DNA from 3 places in the Streptomyces sp. NPDC054796 genome. Region 2 is predicted to be linked to each of the others. Evidence: riboswitches for the same ligand, from Rfam matches in the RefSeq annotation. Region 2 holds a riboswitch; each other region holds the start of a gene.
The links. A riboswitch is a leader RNA that binds a small molecule or an ion and turns the genes downstream of it on or off. The one in region 2 is predicted to bind cobalamin.

Region 1 (7,561 bases), on a different contig from region 2:
TGGTGGCCGTGCTGGCGGCCGTGCCGGTGGGCATGACCACCCGTCAGACGGCGGGGGTGCCCGCCGGAACGTGGTCGCGTCGCACGATCAGCTCGTGCAGGTGGTCGGCAGCGGCCGTCGCGAAGACGGTGTCGTTGAGGTGTGCGTCCACGACGTGCAGGCGGACAGCGGTGTCCTCCACCGCCGCGCGCAGTGCGTCGAGACACGCGCCGTCCGCCGTCCGGTCCTCGAACGGTCCGTCCGGCGCGTCCACCGCCGACACCCCGCGCAGCGGCCAGAAGACGGAGACGGGCCCCTTCGCCGCGGCGAGCTTCGTGCCCAGTGCCGTGCCGAGGGCCGCCATCTCCTCGGCGCTGGTCCGCATGAGGGTGACGGTGGGGTTGTGGACGAGCAGGCGCCGCGCGGCGAAACGCTCGGGGACGGTGGCCTCGGGGCCGAAGTTGACCATGTCCAGGGCGCCCGGCGCGACGACCTGCGGGAGCGCAGCGGCGCCCGCCGCCGTGAGCCGGTCGGGGCCCGCGCTGAGCACACCGCCGACGAGGTCGTCGGCCAGCTCGGTCGTCGTCAGATCCAGCACACCGTCCAGCTGGCCGTCGGCGGCGAGCCTCTCCAGGGCCCGGCCGCCCACGCCCGTGGCGTGGAAGACCAGCACCTCGTAGCCCAGTTCCTCCAGGCGCGCCCGTGCCGCGTCCACCGCGGGCGTGGTGACACCGAACATCGTCGCGCCGATGACCTTGCGCCCCCGCGGCCCGGGCTCCGCCACGGCGCGTGCCCGGTGCGCGGCCATACCGGCCGCGGCGGCTGCCGCGTTGCCGAGTACGAGCCGCGAGACGGAGTTGATCCCGGCGATGTCCACCACGCTGTGCATCAGCGTGACATCGCCGCTGCCCACGTACGGGCCCACGTCCCCGCCCGCCATGGTGCTCACCAGCAGCTTGGGCACCCCGATGGGGAGCGCGCGCATCGCGCGGGCCGCGATGAACGAGCCGCCGCTGCCGCCGACCGCCAGCAGTGCGTGCAGGCGGCCCGCCTCGTACAGGTCCCGCACGACGTGCTCGGCGCCCTCCGCCATGGCCGTCACCGCCGTGTTGCGGTCGCCCGTCGCGCGCAGTCGCTCCAGGCCGTGGCCGGCGGCGCGTGCGACGGCCTCGCCCGACACGTCGGCGGCCGGTGCGCCCGGCGGGACACGTCGCACCCCGGCGTCGACGAGTACCACCTCGCAGCCCAGCTCCCGTAACCGCGCGCTCAGCCAGGCGTACTCCGCGCCCTTGGTGTCCAGGGTCCCGACCAGTACCACCGTCGCCATCCCGGCGCTCCTTCGCTCGACGATGATCCGATCCTGGGTGGTGCGACGGTGGCAGGTAAAGACCGGGGGACGGACGCGGACGGGCGGGGCGCGCGGGAACGGCCCCTCAACGGCCTCTCAGCGGCCCCTCAGAGTGTGGTGGGGCCCCGGCGCTGGAGCGCGTCGTGGGGTGTCACCTGGTACGGGCGCAGGGTGTGGGCACCGGGGCGCGGACGGTTCAGGTCGCGGTGCGGGTGGCCCGTGCCGGAGCGGGCGCGCGCGGGGTGCGCGATCCTTCTGACGGCGCGCAGGGCGACTCTGCGCAGGGCTGCGGTGGTCGGCGTGCGGCGGGTACGGGTGCGCATGGTGCCTCCCTCTGCTCTGTCCTCTCGGCCCTCTGCTCGGTGAGCCGCGTGTGCCGCGGCTGGCCCTTGGGACTCGGTGGCGCTTCTACCCGACGTGTAAGGCGTCAACCGCCCTTGATGTCCTGACGGCCCGGCACACCACCTCTCCGCGCCCCGTCCTCGCAGCTCAGCGCATCGGCCGCCGGGCGAACCGCCCAGGTCCGTGTGATAGCTTGCCGACGCCAGTCGAACCCCTGATGGGGTCAGGGAATCCGGTGCGAACCCGGAACTGACGCGCAGCGGTGAGGGACAGGGCGGGCGAGCAGAGGCCACTGGAGGAGTCCGGGAAGGCGCTCGGCCCGTGGGAGTCCCGAGTCCGAAGACCTGCTGGCGGTCCGCCCCGGCACCGGGGCGGAAGGACGCCGGGCCTCGCGACTGGGCCTCTGACGGATGGGAACTGTGGTGGCGACCTCACGCCGTACCCGCATCGCGGCCGTACTCCTCACCTCGCTGATGGCGCTGACGGCGGCCTGCGGCACAAAGGGCTCCGGCTCGGGCTCCGGGGGCGGGGGTGAGGGCTCCGGGAAGTCCACGGCGTCCGGGGGCTATCCGCGCACGCTGGAGAACTGCGGCGAGAAGGTCACCGTCGACTCCCCGCCCAGGCGGGCCGTCTCGCTGAACCAGGGCACGACGGAGATCCTGCTCTCCCTCGGCCTCGCCGACCGCATGGCGGGCACCGCCACCTGGACCGACCCCGTCGCCAAGGGCCTGGGCGAGGAGAACGCCAAGGTCGAACGTCTCGCGGACAACGCGCCCTCCTTCGAACGCGTGCTGGACGAGGAGCCGGACTTCGTGGCGGCGTCCTTCGAGTCGGCGCTCGGCAAGGGCGGGGTGGCCCCGCGCGGGGACTTCGAGAAGCTGGGCGTGCCGACGTACCTCTCTCCCACCGACTGCGCCAAGGACAACGGCGGGAGCGGCGACGGCGAGCGCGCGGAGCCGCTGCGCATGGACGACGTCTACGGCGAGGTCAGGGACCTGGCCGAGGTGTTCGGCGTGGAGAAGCGCGGCGAGAAGCTCGTCGCCGAGCTGAAGGCACGCACCGCGAAGGCGACGGAGGACGTCGAAGCGTCGGACACCCGGCTGATGTACTGGTTCGCCAACTCCGAGTCGCCGTATCTGGCCGGGTGCTGCGGTGCGCCGGGCATCATCACGCGTGCCGTCGGCGCTACGAACGTCTTCGACGACACACACGACGAGTGGCCGCAGATCAACTGGGAGCGGGTCGCGGACCGCGATCCCGACGTGATCGTCCTCGGCGATCTGAGCCGTAAGAGCGAGACGGCCGAGACCGCCGCCGCGAAGATCAAGTGGCTGGAGTCCAACCCGGTCACCCGCCATATGAAGGCCGTGGAGAAGAAGCGGTATGTGCTGCTGAGCGGCGCCGCGATGAATCCGTCGATCCGCACCGTCGAGGGCATCGAGAAGGTCGCGAAGGGCCTGCGGACGTTCGGGCTCGCCGGTTGAGTACGCCGCGCGAACGCACACCCACCACGCCGGCCGCGCCCGCACCGGCCACACAGGACGACGCACCCGCACGGGACGGCGCCGCCGACGGGCCGATGCTCGCCGCGCGCCTACGTGCCGCGCGATCGTGGAGCGTACGGGCCGCGCGCACCGGGACCGGCGCGGCGGTGCTGTGGGCCGCGGGTGTGCTGCTCCTCGCACTGTCCGTCGCGGTGGCCATCACCATCGGGCCCGCGGCACTGGGCGTCGGCGATGTGTGGCGGGTGGTGGCCGAGCGCCTCGGTGGCGCCGAGGCCGGTCTGACGCCGATCCGCGAGGGCATCGTGTGGGAGCTGCGGCTGCCGCGCACCCTGCTCGCCGCGGTGTGCGGTGCGGGCCTGGGGGTGTGCGGCGCCGTGCTCCAGTCGCTGCTGCGCAACCCGCTGGCCGACCCGTTCGTCCTCGGTGTGTCCTCGGGCGCCTCGACCGGCGCGGTGGCCGTGGCGGTGCTGGGCGTCGGCGGCGGGGCCGTGTCCCTCTCGGCGGGCGCCTTCGTGGGCGCGGTCGTCTCCTTCGGGCTCGTGCTGCTGCTCGCCTACACCTCGGGCGGGACGACGGACCGAGTGCTGCTGTCGGGCATCGCCGCCATGCAGCTCTTCTCTGCGCTCACCTCGTTCATCGTCTTCACCTCCGCCGACGCGGAGCAGACACGCGGGGTGCTGTTCTGGCTGCTGGGGTCGCTGAGCAGCGCCGGCTGGACGGACGTGGCCCTGTGCGCGGGTGCGCTGGTGCTGGTGCTCGCCGTGTGTCTGACGCGGGCCAACACGCTGGACGCGTTCGCCTTCGGGCAGGAGGCGGCGGCGGCCCTGGGCGTGGCGGTCCAGCGGGTGCGGATGCTTCTGCTGCTGGTGACGGCACTGTTGACGGCGGTGCTGGTCAGCGCGGCGGGCGCGATCGGCTTCGTCGGGCTCGTCCTGCCGCACGCCGCACGCGTGCTGACGGGTCCGGGGCACCGGCGGCTGCTGCCCACCACGGCGCTGGTGGGCGCGGTGTTCCTGGTCTGGGTGGACACGCTGGCGCGGACCGTGCTGGACCCGCAGGAACTTCCCGTCGGCGTGGCGACCTCGCTGATCGGGGTGCCCGCGTTCGTCGTGATCCTGCACCGCACGAGGAGGTCCCGGTGACGGCGGGCGCGACGGAACACGGGGCACGGGAGACCGGAGGGGGACGGGGATGAGTCTGCGCGCGCGTGATGTGGCCTGGCGTGCCGACGGCAAGCTGATCCTCGAAGGGGTCAGCCTGTCGCCGCGCCCCGGCGAGACGGTGGGGCTGCTGGGGCCCAACGGTTCGGGCAAGTCGACGCTGCTGCGGCTGCTGGCCGGAATACGGGCCGCCTCGGCCGGGGTGATCACCCTGGACGACGTGCCGCTGCCGCGGCTGAGCCGCAAGGACGTCGCCCGCCGGGTGGCCGTCGTGGAGCAGCACGCCGAGACGGGGGTGGACCTGACCGTCGGCGACGTCGTCCGCCTCGGCCGCATCCCGCACCGCGGGCCCTGGTCGGGCTCGACGGCGGCGGACGAGGCGGCGGTGCGCTCGGCGGTGGAGCACACCCGGCTGGAGGACAAGCTCGGCCAGTCCTGGCACACGCTGTCCGGCGGGGAGCGCCAGCGCGTCCAGATAGCCCGCGCGCTCGCCCAGGAGCCGGGCGAACTGCTCCTGGACGAGCCCACCAACCACCTCGACATCCAGCACCAGTTGGAGCTGCTGGAGCTGGTGGTGCGTACCCCGGTGACGAGTGTCATCGCCCTGCACGATCTGAACCTGGCCGCGATGTACTGCGACCACCTGGTGGTGCTGCGGCGCGGCCACGTCGTCGCGGCGGGCACACCGTCGCAGGTGCTGACGGAGGAGCTGATCGCCGACGTGTACGGGGTGCGCGCGGTGGTCACGGCCGACGCGGGGCAGGGGCGGCCCTCGGTGCGGTTCCTGCCGCTGAGTGCGCGGACGTAGGACCCGCCACCAGGTGGCCCGCACCGTGCGGGGTGGCCGCCCGCACCGCCGCCCCGCCGCCGAGTCACTCCACCGGCACCACCGTCACCCTCTCCGCGCCCGCCGCCGCTGTCAGCAGCACCCCGAGAGGTGTGCTCTCGGGCGCGCCGACGGTGCCCTCCGTGCCGTCGACGGTCCGTACCCCCGCCAGCAGCACCCGCCAGCCGTCGGGGGCGCCCTCGGACTCGACCGTGACGTGTCCGTCCGCGTCCTGGCGGGTGCGGAAGACGGCGCCGGGCGAACCGTCGGGTGACGGGACATGTGTGACCGTCGTCGCGCCGTCCTCGCGGGGGTGCACGCGCAAAGTCACCCCGTCCGCCCAGTCGCTCACGGCGGTCTCGTCGTCCGCCGCGAAGGGGATCACCGAGCCGGGGCGTGCCAGCAGGGGGAGGCTGTCGAAGCCGTGGCGTTCGCTGCGCCAGCCGGGCCCCTGGAGACGTTCGCCCGTCAGCAGGTGGGTCCAGGTGCCGTGCGGCAGGTAGTAGTCGACGGTGCCGTCCTCGGTGAACACGGGGGCGACGAGGAGGTCGTCGCCCAGCATGTACTGGCGGTCGAGCGTGTGGCAGGCCGGGTCCTCGGGGAAGTCGAGCAGCATCGGGCGCATCACGGGGGTGCCGTGCTCGGCCGCCTGCTGGGCCGCGCGGTAGAGGTAGGGCATGAGGCGGTGCTTGAGGCGGGTGAAGTCGCGGGTGACGGTCACGGCCTCCTCGTCGTAGTTCCACGGCACCCGGTAGGAGCTGCTGCCGTGCAGCCTGCTGTGCGAGGAGAGCAGCCCGAACTGCACCCACCGCTTGAAGAGCGCGGGTGAGGGTGTGCCCTCGAAGCCGCCGATGTCGTGGCTCCAGAAGCCGAACCCGGACAGCCCGAGGGAGAGGCCGCCGCGCAGCGACTCGGCCATCGCCGGATACGTCGACTCGCAGTCGCCGCCCCAGTGGACGGGGAACTGCTGGCCCCCGGCGGTGGCGGAGCGCGCGAAGAGGACCGCCTCGCCCTCGCCGCGTTCCTCGCGCAGCACCTGGAAGACCGTGTCGTTGTAGAGGTGCGTGTAGTAGTTGTGCATGCGGCGCGGGTCGGAGCCGTCGTGCCAGACGACCTCGGTGGGTATCCGCTCGCCGAAGTCGGTCTTGAAGCAGTCGACACCCTGGCGCAGCAGGCCCCGCAGCTTCTCCGCGTACCACTCGCGGGCCGCCGGGCTGGTGAAGTCGACCAGTGCCATGCCCGCCTGCCACATGTCCCACTGCCACACACCGCCGTCCGGGGTGCGCACGAGGTGGCCCAGGCTCATGGCCTCGGCGAACAGGGGGGACTTCTGGGCGATGTACGGGTTGATCCACACCGAGACGCGCAGTCCGCGCTCCTTGAGGCGGCGCAGCATGCCCTCGGGGTCGGGGAAGACCTCCGGGTCCCAGGTGAAGTCGCACCACTGGTAGGCGCGCATCCAGAAGCAGTCGAAGTGGAAGACGCCCAGCGGGATGCCGCGCTCGGCCATGCCCTGGACGAAGTGGCTGACGGTCTCCTCGTCGTAGTCGGTGGTGAAGGAGGTGGAGAGCCACAGCCCGAACGACCAGGCGGGCGGCAGGGCCGGGCGCCCGGTGAGCGCGGTATAGCGCTCCAGCACGTCCTTGGGCCGGGGGCCGTGGATGACGTAGTACTCCAGCGTCTGGTCCTCGACGCTGAACTGCACCTGCCCGACGGCCTCGGAGCCCACCTCGTAGGACACCTTGCCGGGGTGGTTGACGAAGACGCCGTAGCCCCGGTTGGTGAGGTGGAAGGGCACGTTCTTGTACGCCTGCTCGCTGGCCGTACCGCCGTCGGCCTGCCAGATGTCCACGCTCTGCCCGTTGCGGGTGAAGGGGGTGAAGCGCTCGCCGAGCCCGTAGACGAGTTCGCCGACGCCCAGGGAGAGCTGGGCAAGGCTGTGGTGCGCGCCGTCGGGGGTGGTGGCGAAGCCGGTGCCGCGGGACTCGGCGGAGGTGAGGACACGGCCCTCGGCCATGAAGTCGAGCCGGTAGGGCGCCGCGGTGTCCACCCTCACCGACAGTTCCCCGCTGGCGAGTTCGAGCCAGGTGCCCTCCCGTACGACCTTCCCCGGGCTCGCCTCGCCCGTGTCCCGCGCGCCGTGCAGCGCGAAGGAGGGCCCTGGGTCGGGGGCACCGGCGTGGTGGGTGACGCGGACGCCGATGACGCCTTCGGCGGGTGTGAAGCACTCGACCGTCAGCAGGGGGCTGTTGAGTGTGTTGCCTCGGTGGCGGACCTGGCGCACGGGTGCGTAGAGCGTGAACCTGTCGTCGTCGGCGTGGACGTCGGCGATCTCCGTGGCGTACGACGCCTCGACGCCGCCGCGCATGAGCCAGTAGCCGTCGGTGAACTTCATACGGTG
Region 2 (7,561 bases):
CGGAACACCCAGTTGGTGCCGGTGGCGAGGCCGTGCAGCAGGCCGCGCGAGCGGAACCAGTAGACGTAGGCGAAGGCACCGTAGAAGAACAGGCCCTCGATGCACGCCGCGAAGCAGATCAGGTTCAGCAGGAAGCGGCGCCGGTCGGCCTTGCTCTCCAGCCGGTCCATCTCCTCCACCGAGTCCATCCAGCGGAAGCAGAACTGGGCCTTCTCGCGGATGGACGGGATGTTCTCGACGGCCGCGAACGCCTCGATCCGCTCGTCCATGTCGGGCAGATAGGTGTCCAGCAGCGTCAGATAGAACTGGACGTGCACGGCCTCCTCGAAGAGCTGCCGCGACAGGTACAGCCGCGCCTCCGGGGAGTTGATGTGCTTGTAGAGGGTCAGCACGAGGTTGTTCGCCACGATGGAGTCGCCGGTCGCGAAGAAGGCGACCAGGCGGCTGATCATGTGCTGTTCGCCTGGCGTGAGCTTGGCGAGGTCGGCGACGTCGGAGTGGAGATCGACCTCCTCCACGGTCCAGGTGTTCTTGATGGCGTCGCGGTAGCGGTCGTAGAAGTGCGGGTAGCGCATCGGGCGCAGCGTCAGCTCGAAGCCCGGGTCGAGCAGGTTCTTCTGCTGTGCGGAGGCCCCGGACGCCGTGGTGGCAGCGGCGGCGGACGTGGCGGGGATTCCGGGGGTTCCGGTGGTTCCGGTGGTCTCGGGTACGGCGGTCATTACTGGCATGCCTCGCAGGACTCGGGGTTTTCCAGGGAGCAGGCGACGGCCTCTTCTGAGAGGCCGCCGGTCTGCTGGGCGGGTACGGGTACGGGCGCGGACGCGGGTGCCGTCGCATCCGTCGCGCCCGTCGCACCCGCCGTGCTGCTCGCCGCGCGCGCGATCCGCGTGGCGGGGCGCGAGCGCAGGTAGTACGTGGTCTTGATGCCGCGCTTCCAGGCGTACGCGTACATCGAGCTGAGCTTGCCGATCGTCGGCGACGCCATGAACAGGTTCAGCGACTGGCTCTGGTCGAGGTACGGCGTGCGCGCCGCCGCCATGTCGATGAGCGCGCGCTGCGGCAGCTCCCACGCCGTGCGGTACAGCTTCCGCACGTCCTCGGGGACCCACGTAAGGCCCTCGACGGAGCCGTTGGACTCGCGCAGCGCCTCCCTGGCGCGGTCGTCCCACAGGCCCTGCCGCTTCAGCTCCTCCACCAGATAGGCGTTGACCTGGAGGAACTCGCCGCTGAGCGTCTCGCGCTTGAAGAGGTTGGAGACCTGGGGCTCGATGCACTCGTAGACGCCGGCGATCGAGGCGATCGTCGCCGTCGGCGCGATGGCCAGCAGCAGCGCGTTGCGCATGCCGGTCTCCGCGATACGGGCGCGCAGCGCCTCCCAGCGCTCGGGCCAGGCCCGCTCGGAGGCGTCCGCGTCCGCGTAGTGGTCCGGGTGCAGCACGCCACGCGCCGTACGGGTCTCGGACCAGGCGGGCAGCGGGCCGTGCCGCTCGGCCAGCGCGGCCGACGCCTCGTAGGCGGCGAGCATGATCCGCTCGGCGATACGGGTGGAGAGCGCGGTGGCCTCGGGCGAGTCGAAGGGCAGCCGCAGCCGGAAGAAGACGTCCTGGAGGCCCATCACGCCCAGGCCGACGGGGCGCCAGCGGGAGTTGGACGTGGCCGCCTGGTCCGTCGGGTAGTAGTTGATGTCCACGACCCGGTCCAGGAAGGTCACGGCCGTGCGGACGGTCGCGTCCAGCTTCTCCCAGTCCATCGCCTCCTCCCAGCCACGGGAGACGTCCCCCAGATGGGCCGCGAGGTTGACGGAGCCGAGGTTGCAGACGGCCGTCTCGCCGTCGTCGGTGACCTCCAGGATCTCGGTGCACAGGTTCGAGGAGTGGACGACGCGGCCCGGCTCGGCCGTCTGGTTGGCGGTGCGGTTGGACGCGTCCTTGAAGGTCATCCAGCCGTTGCCGGTCTGCGCGAGGGTGCGCATCATGCGGGCGTAGAGCTGGCGTGCGGGGACGCGCTTGGCGTAGCGGCCCTCGGCCTCCGCCCTGCGGTAGGCGGCGTCGAACTCGTCGCCCCACAGGTCCACCAGCTCCGGCGCGTCGGAGGGCGAGAGCAGCGACCACTCGGCGTCCGCCTCGACGCGGCGCATGAACTCGTCGGGGATCCAGTGCGCGATGTTGAGGTTGTGGGTGCGGCGGGCCTCCTCGCCCGTGTTGTCCCGCAGCTCCAGGAACTCCTCCAGGTCCGCGTGCCACGTCTCCAGGTAGACGCAGGCCGCGCCCTTGCGCCGTCCGCCCTGGTTCACGGCGGCGACGGAGGAGTCCAGGGTGCGCAGGAACGGGACGATGCCGTTGGAGTGCCCGTTGGTGCCCCGGATCAGCGAGCCCCTGGAGCGGATGCGGGAGAAGGGGATGCCGATGCCGCCCGCGTGCTTCGAGAGGCGCGCCACCTGGTGGTAGCGCTCGTAGAGCGAGTCCAGTTCGTCCAGCGGCGAGTCCAGCAGATAGCAGGAGGACATCTGCGGGTGCCGGGTGCCGGAGTTGAACAGGGTGGGGGACGAGGGCAGATAGGCGAGCGAGCTGGTCAGCCGGTACAGCTCCGCGACCTCGTCCAGCGCCCGCTCCGACGCGTCCTCGGCCAGTCCGCAGGCCACGCGCAGCAGGAAGTGCTGCGGGGTCTCGATGATCTGACGGGATGTCGGGTGGCGCAGCAGATAGCGGGAGTGGACCGTCCGCAGCCCGAAGTAGCCGAAGCGGTCGTCGGCGCCGTCCTCGACGGCCCGCTCGACGAGCGCGTCCAGCCGCTCAGCGTGCGCCCGTACGAACGCGGCCGTGCCGTCCGCGATCAGGCCCTCGCGGTGGCCCGTCGCCACCGAGGCGGAGAAGGAGACCGCGCCCTGCCCGGCGGCCTCTTCGCGCACCGCGAGGGTCAGCAGCCGCGCCGCGAGGCGGGAGTACACCGGCTCCTCGCCGATCAGACCGGCAGCCGCCTCGCAGGCGAGCGAGCGCAACTCGCCCTCGTCGGCGCCCGGCTGGGCCCCGCGCAGCGCGGCGCCCGCGACCCGTCCGGGGTCGGTGCCGGGGAGGTCGGCGGTCAGCTCGGTCAGGGTGCGCAGCAGCGCGGAGCGCTTGGCGGACTCGGCGGGTCCGGCCGCGGTGGCCGGTCCGTTGGGTCCCGCTGCCCCGGCTGCCCCGGCTGATTCGGCTGCCCCGGCTGAGTCGGACTCCGCTTCGACGGGTGCTGCTGGTGCGGTCGTCACTGGACGTGCTCTCCCTCGCTCGGCTGGGGCCGTGCGGGGCGGTGCGCGGGGGCGCGTGCGGGCAGCCCTGACCGTCGCCCGCAGGGGCGGCACGGCACACCACGCAGCGTCCTCCGGCCCAACCCACGAGGCCCGGACGTCATCGATGCTGCCGACAGGTACTCGGACTCGCGGCGGGCTGCGCGTCATGGCACAGATCGGCCCATCGCACACCGTTGCGGGACAGTTCCGGACTCGCACCGGATTCCCCTGCGGCGACAGCGAGCACGAGAATACATGTTGTGCTGGCTTACGCACCCACCCCCATATCTTGTGTCGGTAGGGGGAACGCGCAGCGCCCCGCTGACGCGGAGGCGTCAGCGGGGCGCTGTGGGCCCGGCGGCCGGGCCAGGCGGGTTCGGGGGTGCCGAGGTGATCGCGGGGCGCCCCTGGGGTCAGTGGGCCGCCGTCCTGGCGCCCTCCCCGGAGCCGGCGCCCTCCGTCGTGGCGCCTGCGTCGTTGGCGTCCCCTGTGTCGTCCGCGCCCGTGGGCGGGGGCAGTTCCTCGCGGACGCCGGGGTCGCCCGCGTCCGCCGTGTAGTCGCCGGGGCTCGTCTCGTCGATGCCGTCGGGCGCCTTCACGGCGCGCAGCACGAGGGTCGCGACGACCGTGACGAGGACGTTCAGCACGAAGGCCGTCAGACCGATGTAGCCGATCTCGCCGATGCCGGGGATCGTCGCGTTGCTGCCGCCGAAGTGCTCCTGCGTCGGGCTGGCGACGCCGTACGCGGCGAGCGTGCCGTAGACCATGCCCACGGCCCAGCCCGCCAGCAGGCCCCAGCGGTGGAACCAGCGCGTGAACAGGCCGCCGACCAGCGCGGGGAAGGTCTGGAGGATCCAGATCCCGCCCAGCAACTGGAAGTTGATGGCCACGGTCTTGTCCATGCCCAGGACGAAGACGAGCGCGCCGACCTTCACCAGCAGCGAGACCAGCTTGGAGACCTTGGTCTCCTGCGCCGCCGTGGCGTTCGGACGGAGGAAGTCCTTGTAGATGTTCCGGGTGAAGAGATTCGCGGCTGCGATCGACATGATCGCGGCCGGGACCAGGGCGCCGATGCCGATGGCGGCGAAGGCCACCCCGGCGAACCAGTCCGGGAACATCTCCTCGAACAGCTGCGGCACCGCGAGCTGCCCGTTCTCCACGGTGATCCCCGCCGCGATGGCCATGAAGCCCAGCAGCGCCAGGAAGCCCAGCATCAGCGAGTAGAGCGGCAGGATGGTGGTGTTGCGGCGGATCACCTCGCGGCTGCGGCTGGAGAGCGTCGCGGTGATCGAGTGCGGGTACATGAACAGCGCCAGCGCCGAGCCCAGCGCCAGCGTCCCGTAGGCCCACTGCGCGTTGGGTCCGCTGGCCAGCTCGCCGCGCGGGGCGCCCGTGGCGGGGTTCTCCTCGGCGAAGTAGGCGCCCGCCTTGTCGAAGATCACGTCGAAGCCGCCGAGCTTGATCGGGATGTAGATGATGGCGACGGCGATGACGATGTAGATCAGCGCGTCCTTCACGAACGCGATCAGTGCGGGAGCGCGCAGCCCGGAGGAGTAGGTGTAGGCCGCGAGCACGCCGAACGCGATGAGGATCGGCAGGTCCTTGATGAACCAGTGCGTCGACTCCCCGCCGCCGACGCCCATCACGTCGAGCACCGCCTGGATGCCGACGAGCTGGAGCGCGATGTACGGCATCGTCGCGAGGATGCCCGTCAGCGCCACCGCCAGCGAGAGCCCGCGCGAGCCGAACCTGCCGCGCACGAAGTCCGAGGTCGTCACATAGCCGTGCTTGTGCGAGACGGACCACAGGCGGGGCAGGAAGGTGAAGATCAGCGGGTAGACGAGGATCGTGTACGGGACGGCGAAGAAGCCCGAGGCCCCGGCGGCGTAGATCGCGGCGGGGACGGCCACGAAGGTGTAGGCCGTGTAGAGGTCGCCGCCCAGCAGGAACCAGGTGACCCAGGTACCGAAGCTCCGTCCGCCCAGGCCCCATTCGTCCAGGCTCTGGTCGTTCTCGGCGCGCCGCCAGCGGGCCGCGCGGAAGCCCATGAGGGTCACGGCGGCGAAGAAGAAGAGGAAGACGGCGAGCGCGACGCCGTTGACACCGTCGTTCATCGCTCCGCACCGCCCTCGTGCGCCTCGGCACCGGCGGCGGCATGGGCGTGGGCGCGGCGGGCGCGCTGCTCGCGGCGGACCAGACCGTACGCGACGATCGTCAGCGCGCACGCGATCAGGACCCAGAGCATCTGGTACCAGTAGAAGAACGGGATGCCGATGAGGGTCGGTTCGACCCTCGCGTACGAGCCCACCCAGAGGATCGCGACGAAGGGGGCGAAGAGGCAGAGGCCCGCGACGACACGCGTCGGCGTGACGACGGGCCCTGGCCCGGATCTCTGGGGTGGTGCGGACATGACGCGGCTCTCCTGTCCTCGGATTCCCTGCGGGTCCCGCTGCGGGCCCCTGTATGTGTAATGCGCAGGAAATCTAGGTCAGGTGTTCACGTCATGGAACCTCCTGTCCGGAATACGGACAGGAGGTTCCCTTGTGCAAGTGACGCGGGGTCAGCAGCAGCGGAAGCCCTGACGGGGGTCGCCGTCCCTGGCGTCCGTGCGCTCCCGCTCGAAGTCGCGCCTGCTGGGCACCTCGGCCGCCGGGTCGTGGGCGCGCAGATGGGCGACGTAGCGGTCGTACGCGCTCTCGTCCGTCAGCTCACGCATGTACCAGCGCACCCAGCGCGCGCCCCGCAGCAGCGTCCGCACGGCTCACTCCTCCCGTCCCGTACGGGCACCGGCACCGCTCCCGCCACCGGCACCGGACCCGCCGTCGCCGGCGCCGGAGCCACCGTCCGCGCCCACAGCGGCCAGTTCCGCCTTCTCCTCCTTGGTGGGGATCAGCCCGGCCGGTGCCACGATCTTCGACGCGCGGTACTCCGCCTCGTGCAGCGTCGCCCCGCCCGGCGCCCGCATCGCCTTGACGCAGGTGCGGGCCGCGTCGGCGATCACCACGACGACCAGCAGCGCGAACAGCGCGGCCAGGACGCCGTCCACCGTGGAGTTGGTGACGACGGTCCGCATGTCATCGATGCTCTTGGCGGGCGCCAGTACCTCGCCCTTGTCGATGGCCGCCTGGTAGACCGAGCGCTGCTCGAAGAAGCCGACGCGGGGGTCGGAGGAGAAGACCTTCTGCCAGCTCGCGGTCAGCGTCACCACCGCGTCCCAGACCAGCGGCACGCCCGTGACCCAGGCCCACTTGAGCCTGCCGGACTTGATGAGCAGCGTCGTGGCCACCGCGAGCGCGACGGCGGCCAGCAGCTGGTTGGCGATCCCGAACAGCGGGAAGAGCTGGTTGATCCCGCCCAGCGGCTCATGCACGCCGACCCACAGGAAGTAGCCCCACAGGGCGACGACGATGCCGCTCGTCAGCCACAGCCCTGGCTGCCAGCTCACGTTGCGGAAGGGCTTGTAGACGTTGCCCAGGGTGTCCTGGAGCATGAAGCGGCCCACCCGGGTGCCCGCGTCGAGCGCGGTGAGGATGAACAGCGCCTCGAACATGATCGCGAAGTGGTACCAGAACGCCTTCATCCCGGCCCCGCCGATGACCTGGGAGAAGATCTCCGAGACGCCGACGGCGAGCGTGGGAGCACCGCCCGTGCGGGAGAGCAGCGACTGCTCCTCGACGGCCTTGGCAGCGGCGGCGAGCTGGTCCGGCGAGATCGAGTAGCCGAGCCCCGCGACGGCCTGCGAGGCCGACTGGACGCTGTCCCCGATGACGCCGGCGGGCGCGTTCATCGCGAAGTAGAGGCCGGGGTCGATGATGCTGGCGGCGACCATCGCCATGACCGCGACGAACGACTCCATCAGCATGGAGCCGTAGCCGATCATCCGGATCTGCGTCTCCTTCTGGATCATCTTCGGGGTGGTGCCCGACGAGATCAGCGCGTGGAAGCCGGAGAGCGCTCCGCAGGCGATGGTGATGAAGACGAAGGGGAACAGGGACCCGGCGAAGACCGGTCCGTCGCCCCGCGTGGCGAAGTCGGTGACCGCGTCCATCTTCATCGTCGGCAGGGCGACGACGACGCCGATCGCGAGGAGCCCGATGGTGCCGATCTTCATGAAGGTGGAGAGGTAGTCGCGCGGCGCCAGCAGCATCCAGACGGGCAGCACGGACGCGATGAACCCGTAGACCAGCATCCAGATGACCAGCGTGGACGGCGCGAGCGTGAAGGTGTCGGCCCAGGACGACTCCGCGACCCAGCTCCCCGCGACGATGGCGAGCAGCAGCAGCGCGACGCCGA
Region 3 (7,561 bases), on a different contig from region 2:
CTCATCACACGTATGGGTTATGGGGATACTTCATGGCTTTGGCCGGAGAACGCCTATCTTCTCCACCACATCCCCTAATCTCGGGCGCCTTCCGCACCCGCTTCGGTGCACTTCGGTTTGCTTCCGCACCAGAGGAGAGAAATGGCCCCATCCCGCCGCCTTCCGCGACGGTCCCCGCTCCCCCTCCCCCTCTCCCTCCCCCACCCGCTCCCGCAGGGCCCCCGCGCCACCGGGACGGCGCGGTCGCTGGCCGTGGCCGCCGTCGCCCTCGCGCTCGCGGGCGGCGCGCTCGCCGCACCGGGGCCCGCCGGAGCCTCGGCCAAGCCCAAGGGGCACGACGTCTCCTCGCACCAGGGCACCGTGAACTGGGTGCGCGCGAAGGCGAACGGCGCGCGGTTCGTATACGTCAAGGCCACCGAGGGCACCCACTACAAGAACCCCTACTTCGCGCGGCAGTTCCGCGGCGCGCGCAAGGCGGGCATCCTGCACGGCACGTACCACTTCGCACGCGCCGACAAGTCCTCGGGCAAGCGCCAGGCGGCCTATTTCACGGCCAACGGCGGCACGTGGAAGCGCGACGGCTGGACACTGCCCCCCGCCGTGGACCTGGAGGCGGCGTACGGGAGCAGGTGCCACGGCCTGAGCAAGGCGCGGATGCGCGCGTGGATCCGCGCGTTCAGCGAGGAGACACGGCGGCGCACGGGCCGCTATCCGGCCATCTACACCTCCACCCGCTGGTGGAAGAGCTGCACGGGCAACAGCCGCGCGTTCGCGGCCCGGCATCCGCTGTGGCTGGCGGACTGGAGCAGGAGCGCGGGGCCGCTCCCGGCCGGATGGGGTACGCGTACCATCTGGCAGTACGCGAACAAGGGCAAGCTGCCGGGTGACCAGAATCTCTTCAACGGTTCGATGGCCCAGCTCAGACGCTACGCGCGCGGCTGACCAGCGCCCCTTCCCCTAAGTTTCCCCAAGGGGCCACCGGGGCCCCGGCGGTGATCTCAGAACACACGGGAGGGCGCGCGCAAGCGCCCCGGAAGCGCCGCTCACAACAGGCGTCAGGTAGTGACACTCCGACGCCTGCCGCAGTTCACCTTCCGTTCACCCGTGCTTCTTACGTTCACCGAGTCATCAACCTTCGAACTGATTGTGGCCTGGGTGAATGGAACACATCACGCTTCTCATCGGGATCGTGATCGTCACGGCCTTGGTGTTCGACTTTACGAACGGCTTCCACGACACGGCCAACGCCATGGCCACCACCATTTCCACGGGGGCTCTCAAGCCCAAGACCGCGGTGGCGATGTCGGCGGCCCTCAACCTCGTCGGCGCGTTCCTCTCGGTCGAGGTGGCCAAGACCATCTCGTCGGGAATCATTGACGAAGGCTCCGGTATCCGGCCCGAAGTGATCTTCGCGGGTCTCGTCGGCGCCATCATCTGGAACCTGCTGACCTGGCTGGCGGGCCTCCCCTCCAGCTCCTCCCACGCCCTGATGGGCGGCCTCATCGGCGCCACCGTCGCCTCCGTCGGCCTCGGGGCCGTCAACGCCGACGTCGTCGTGATGAAGGTCCTCATCCCGGCACTCGCGGCGCCGCTCGTCGCGGGCATCGCAGCGCTCGTCGCGACGCGGCTGACGTACCGGCTCGCCCGGCACGCCGACGAGGGCCAGACCGCCAAGGGCTACCGCGCGGGCCAGATCACCTCGGCCGCGCTCGTCTCCCTCGCGCACGGCACCAACGACGCGCAGAAGACCATGGGTGTGATCACGCTCGCGCTGATCACCGGCGGCGCCCTCGCGCCGAGCGCCGACCCGCCGGTGTGGGTCATCGCCGCCGCCGGCATCGCCATAGCGGCCGGTACGTACCTCGGCGGCTGGCGGATCATCCGCACCATGGGCAAGGGCATCACCGACATCCAGCCCCCGCAGGGCTTCGCGGCCCAGACCAGCGCGGCGGCCACCATCCTGGCCTCCTCGCACATCGGCTTCTCCCTCTCGACCACCCACGTCTGCTCCGGCGCCGTCATGGGCTCCGGGCTCGGCCGCAAGGGCGGCGTCGTGCGCTGGTCGACGGCGGGCCGGATGGTCACGGGCTGGGCACTGACCCTCCCCGCGGCCGGTCTCGTCGCCGCGGGTTCGGCCCTGCTGGCCGACCAGGGCGACTGGGGCGTGGCCACGGTCGCGGTCCTCGCGCTGGCGATCTGCCTCACCATCTGGGCGCTCTCGCGGCGCCAGCCGGTGGACCACACCAACGTGAACGACGTCCACGACGGCGCGACCCCCGCACCGGCCGACGGCTCCGGTGTTCCCGGCGTTCTCGGCGGCGCGGACGAGCCCGCCGGTGTCGTCACCGCGGCCATGCGCTCCGTCGCACCGCCTCCGGCCCCCGGCACGCCCGTCACCTCCGAGGCGGCGGCAGCGGCCCTGGGCGCGGACACGGCCGACGGGACCTCGTCCGACGAGACCGACGAGACCGCCTCCGAGCCCCGGCCCGAGCATGTGCCGTTCGCAGGAGCGGAGCCCACGCTTCCGGAGCCTCGCCCGCGCGCGGGCACCGCACGTCCCCGGTCCGGCGTCCCCTCCTAGAGGCCCCGGCACCCCACCCCGTCCAGGAAGTCAGAAGGAAGACCGCTATGAACATCGACTGGGCCGCTCTCGGCCAGGTCTTCGGCGTCAGCCTCGTGGCGACGGTCGGCCTGGTGGGCGTGTTCACGCTCGGCATCGTCGGCTCCTCGGCCCGCAAGGCGGACGGCACCGGCGCCCCGGCGCTCGCCCGCACCGGTGCCTACGCCTGCTTCGCGCTGTGCGCGGCGGCCGTGGCGTTCGGCATCTACCTCATCGCCGCCTAGCGACGACAGCGGACGACAGCGTCCGTCCGTCCGCACACGACGGCATCCTGACGAGGGGTACGAGCGGTTGCTCGTACCCCTCGTCCATGTGCGCCCGTGTGTCTCCTCACACTCTCCCGTCGCAGGTCAGGGCGAGTTGACGCCCTCTCGTGAACCGTGGTGGACTTCCCGTTGCCCAACGGCGGCAGGAGAGGAAGCCGGTGCGAATCCGGCGCGGTCCCGCCACTGTCACCGGGGAGCGCTCCCCAACCAGAAGGTCACGGCCCACGCGCACATGCGGGCTGGAAGGCCGGGGAGGGGGTCCGTACGACACCCCCTGAGCGCCGATCCGGGAGCCAGGAGACTCTCACCGCCGGTCACGTCGAGCCAGGGCGAGGACCCTGAGTGAGGACACCGCCATGCCCGGCTTCACCGCCAACCAACTCCTGGCCGCACGCCCTGACGTGGGCACGGCACGCCCGGTGCCCACCACGGCACCGGCCCTACGAGGCATGACGGCGCGCTGACGGATGCGGGCCCCACGCGCCCACGCCTGTGGCGCAGCCCTCGGATTCCTCGGCGACCTGCTGCTCGGTGACCCCCGGCGCGGCCACCCCGTGGCCGCCTTCGGGCGCGCCGCCGGTGCGGCCGAGCGCCGCCTGTGGCGCGACCGGCGCGACAGCGGCGCCGCCTACACGGCCCTGTGCGTCGCGGGCGCCGTCGCCGCTGCGACGGCGCTGACGCGCGCCGCGCGTGCGGCGGACCGCCGTACGAACAGCGCTGACACCGTGGCCCACGGCCCCGCGAGCGTCGCCCTCACCGCGGGCGTCACCTGGACCGTGCTCGGCGGCGCCGGGCTGGTCCGCGAGGCACGCGCCGTCGGCGCCGCACTGGAGGCGGGCGATCTGGCGGCGGCGCGGCGGCGGCTGCCCCATCTGTGCGGACGCGACCCCCAGGCGCTGGACGCCGACGGGATCGCGCGCGCCGTGGTCGAGTCCGTCGCCGAGAACACCTCGGACGCGGTCGTCGGCGCCCTCGTGTGGGGCGCGCTGGCCGGAGTGCCCGGGATGGCGGGCTTCCGCGCCGTCAACACGCTCGACGCGATGGTCGGCCACCGCTCCCCCCGCCATCTGCGCTTCGGCTGGGCTTCGGCCCGGCTCGACGATGTCGCGGGCTGGCCCGGTGCCCGGCTCACCGCCGTCCTCGCAGCGCTCGCGGGCCCGGACCCGCGCGGCGCGCTGCGCGCCTGGCGTACGGACGCGCACCGCCACCCGAGCCCCAACGCGGGCCCCGTGGAGGCCGCGTTCGCCGGTGCGCTGGGCGTGCGGCTGGGCGGAACGCTCTCCTACGGCGGGCGGACCGAGCACAGGCCCGTACTCAACTCGCCCGGACGCGCCGTGGAGACCGGTGACATCGCGCGCGCGGCGCGGCTGTCGCGTCGCGTCGGCGTGCTCGCGCTCGCGGTGACCGCGGCGGGGCGGCTCGCCGCCGGGGCTGCGCATTCCCGGTACTCCCGCGTGCGCGGGCCACGGAAGGGGACCTCATGAGCGGCACGGCCGACAGCGGCAACGGCAACGGCAGAAACGGCAACGGCGGCAACGCCGGACCGCGCCCGACCACCAGGGGCGGCGGCCTCCTCGTCGCGGGCACGACCTCCGACGCGGGCAAGAGCGTCGTCACCGCGGGCATCTGCCGCTGGCTGGCCCGCAAGGGCGTGAAGGTCGCCCCGTTCAAGGCCCAGAACATGTCGCTGAACTCCTTCGTCACCCGCGAGGGCGCCGAGATCGGCCGCGCCCAGGCCATGCAGGCCGCGGCGGCCAGGGTGGAGCCCAGCGCGCTGATGAACCCCGTACTGCTGAAGCCGGGCGGCGACCGCACCAGCCAGGTCGTGCTGCTGGGCAGGCCCGTGGGCGAACTCAGCGCACGCGGCTACCACGAGGGCCGCCAGGAGAAGCTGCTGGCCACGGTCACCGACTGCCTCGACGAGCTGCGCCGCACCCACGACGCCGTCATCTGCGAGGGCGCGGGCAGCCCCGCCGAGATCAACCTGCGGCGCAGCGACATCGTCAACATGGGCCTCGCCCGCGCCGGACGGCTGCCCGTCGTGGTCGTCGGCGACATCGACCGGGGCGGCGTCTTCGCGTCCTTCTTCGGCACGACGGCGCTGCTGGCCCCCGAGGACCAGGAACTCCTCGCGGGCTACCTCGTCAACAAGTTCCGCGGCGACGTGTCCCTGCTGGAGCCCGGTCTCGACATGCTGCGCCGCATCACGGGGCGGCGGTCCTTCGGGGTGCTGCCCTTCCGGCACGGTCTGGGCATCGACGAGGAGGACGGGCTGCGCGTGTCGCTGCGCGGCACCGTGCGCGAGTCCACCGTCGCGCCCCCGCACGGCACCGACGTGCTGCGGGTCGCGGTGCTGCCCGTGCCGCTGATGTCGAACTTCACCGACGTGGACGCGCTGGCCGCCGAGCCCGGCGTCGTCGTCCGCTTCACCGACAGACCGGAGGAGCTGGCCGACGCCGATCTCGTCGTCGTGCCCGGCACCCGCGGCACCGTGCGCGCGCTGGAGTGGCTGCGGGAGCGCGGCCTGGCGGAAGCGCTGGTGCGGCGCGCCGCCGAGGGGCGCCCCGTGCTGGGCATCTGCGGCGGCTACCAGTTGCTGGGCGAGCGCATCGAGGACGAGGTCGAGTCGCGGGCCGGGACCGTCGAGGGGCTGGGGCTGCTGCCCCTGCGGGTGCGGTTCGCTGCGGAGAAGACCCTCGCGCGGCCGAGCGGCACGGCGCTGGGCGAGCACGTCGAGGGATACGAGATCCATCACGGTGTGGCCGAGGTGCTGGGCGGGGACGCATTCTTCTCGGACCCCCTGGGCAACAGCCTGGACGGGTGCCGGGTGGGCGCCGTCGGGGGGACGCACTGGCACGGATCGCTGGAGAGCGACGGTTTCCGGCGTGCGCTGCTGCGCCGGGTCGCGGAGGAGGCGGGCCGCGACGGCTTCGTCCCCGCACCGGACACAAGCTTCGCCGCGCTGCGCGAGGAGCAGTTGGATCGCCTCGGCGATCTGATCGAGGAACACGCCGATACGGACGCGCTGCTGCGGCTGATCGAGTCGGGCCCGCCCAAGGGCCTGCCGTTCATCGCCCCGGGAGCGCCCGACGCTGGAGACGCGGGAGTACGCGCATGAGCACTGCGGACGCCAAGGACGCCAAGGGCACCGAGGAAACCGAGGACACCGAGGGCGCTGTGGACACCAGGAGCACCGAGGACGCGCGGGGCGCGGAGGACGCCCCGGGCACCGTCCTGCTGCTGTCCACCTCCGACACGGACCTGCTCGCCGCCCGCGCCTCGGCCGCCGGATACCGGATCGCCAACCCCACCCGGGTGGACGCCGCCGAGGACCTGCCGGGGCTCCTGGAGGGCGCCGACGTCGCGGTCGTACGGCTGCTCGGCGGGAAGCGGGCCTGGGAGGACGGGCTCGCGGCGCTGAAGGCGTCCGGGGTGCCGACCGTGCTGCTGGGCGGCGAGTCCGTGCCGGACGCGGAGCTGATGGCCGAGTCCAGCGTCCCGGCCGGACTGGTCGCGGAGGCGCTGAAGTACCTGGTCGAAGGCGGCCCGGAGAACCTGACGCAGCTCGCGCGGTTCCTCTCCGACACGGTGCTGATGAGCGGCGAGGGGTTTGAACCGCCCGCCGCCATGCCGCAGTACGGGGTGCACGGCTCGTACGTGCCGGAGCCGGGGCGTCCCACGGTGGGCGTGCTCTTCTACCGGGCGCACGAGATGTCCGGCAACACCGCATTCGTCGAGACGCTGTGCGACGCCATCGAGGCACGCGGCGTCAACGCGCTGCCCGTCTACTGCGGTTCGCTGCGCGGCGCCGACCAGGGGCTCTACGACCTGCTCGGCCAGACCGACGCGATCGTCGCCACCGTGCTCGCCTCCGGCGGCACCCGGGCCAGCGACGCGTCCGCCGGGGGCGACGACGAGGCGTGGGACATCGGCGCGCTGGCCGAGCTGGACGTGCCGCTGATCCAGGGCATGTGCCTGACCGGCTCGCGCAAGGCGTGGTCCGAGTCGGACGCGGCGCTCTCGCCGATGGACGCGGCCATGCAGGTCGCGATCCCCGAGTTCGACGGACGGATCATCAGCGTCCCCTTCTCCTTCAAGGAGGACGGGCCCGACGGGGTGCCGGTCTACACCGCCGACCCGGAGCGTGCGGCGCGCGTCGCGGGCATCGCCGCACGGCACGCCGCGCTGCGGCACAAGCCGAACGCCGAGAAGAGGATCGCCCTCGTCTTCACCGCGTACCCGACGAAGCACTCGCGCGTCGGCAACGCCGTCGGTCTTGACACTCCCGCCTCCGCCGTGAAGGTCCTCGACGCGCTGCGCGAGGCCGGTTACGGCGTCTCCGGCTACCCCGACAACGGCGACGAGCTGATCCACCGCCTCATCGCGGCGGGCGGCCACGACGTGGAGTGGCTGACCGAGGAGCAGTTGGCCGCCGCGCCCGCGCGTGTCCCGCTCGCCGACTACCGGCAGTGGTTCGCCTCGCTGGACCCGGAGCTGCGCGACAGCATGACCGAGGCGTGGGGCGAGCCGCCCGGCGAGCTGTACGTGGACGGCGAGGACATCGTGCTCGCCTCGCTCCGGTTCGGGAACGTCGTGGTCATGATCCAGCCGCCGCGCGGCTTCGGCGAGAACCCGATCGCGATCTACCACGACCCGGACATGGCGCCCTCGCACC

Region 1: it holds a riboswitch for cobalamin, as region 2 does, so the genes downstream of both, ACWGJ2_RS21250 (ABC transporter substrate-binding protein) here and ACWGJ2_RS09300 (ribonucleoside-diphosphate reductase subunit alpha) in region 2, are expected to answer to the same signal.
Region 3: it holds a riboswitch for cobalamin, as region 2 does, so the genes downstream of both, ACWGJ2_RS28060 (cobalamin biosynthesis protein) here and ACWGJ2_RS09300 (ribonucleoside-diphosphate reductase subunit alpha) in region 2, are expected to answer to the same signal.

The regions. Positions count from the first base shown of each region.
Region 1 covers NZ_JBSHAO010000025.1:30,858-38,418, forward strand. Annotated here, with positions in the region: gene ACWGJ2_RS21240 (Tm-1-like ATP-binding domain-containing protein) at 44-1,306, opposite strand; gene ACWGJ2_RS21245 (hypothetical protein) at 1,435-1,650, opposite strand; cobalamin riboswitch at 1,856-2,035, shown strand; gene ACWGJ2_RS21250 (ABC transporter substrate-binding protein) at 2,080-3,153, shown strand; gene ACWGJ2_RS21255 (FecCD family ABC transporter permease) at 3,249-4,316, shown strand; gene ACWGJ2_RS21260 (ABC transporter ATP-binding protein) at 4,366-5,142, shown strand; gene yicI (alpha-xylosidase) at 5,207-7,555, opposite strand.
Region 2 covers NZ_JBSHAO010000008.1:79,606-87,166, forward strand. Annotated here, with positions in the region: gene ACWGJ2_RS09295 (ribonucleotide-diphosphate reductase subunit beta) at 1-719, opposite strand, end outside; gene ACWGJ2_RS09300 (ribonucleoside-diphosphate reductase subunit alpha) at 719-3,247, opposite strand; cobalamin riboswitch at 3,384-3,524, opposite strand; gene mctP (monocarboxylate uptake permease MctP) at 3,682-5,382, opposite strand; gene ACWGJ2_RS09310 (DUF3311 domain-containing protein) at 5,379-5,678, opposite strand; gene ACWGJ2_RS09315 (YbdD/YjiX family protein) at 5,829-6,026, opposite strand; gene ACWGJ2_RS09320 (carbon starvation CstA family protein) at 6,030-7,561, opposite strand, start outside.
Region 3 covers NZ_JBSHAO010000040.1:26,936-34,496, reverse strand. Annotated here, with positions in the region: gene ACWGJ2_RS28075 (lysozyme) at 142-942, shown strand; gene ACWGJ2_RS28070 (anion permease) at 1,160-2,581, shown strand; gene ACWGJ2_RS28065 (hypothetical protein) at 2,629-2,844, shown strand; cobalamin riboswitch at 2,988-3,209, shown strand; gene ACWGJ2_RS28060 (cobalamin biosynthesis protein) at 3,354-4,370, shown strand; gene ACWGJ2_RS28055 (cobyric acid synthase) at 4,367-6,004, shown strand; gene cobN (cobaltochelatase subunit CobN) at 6,001-7,561, shown strand, end outside.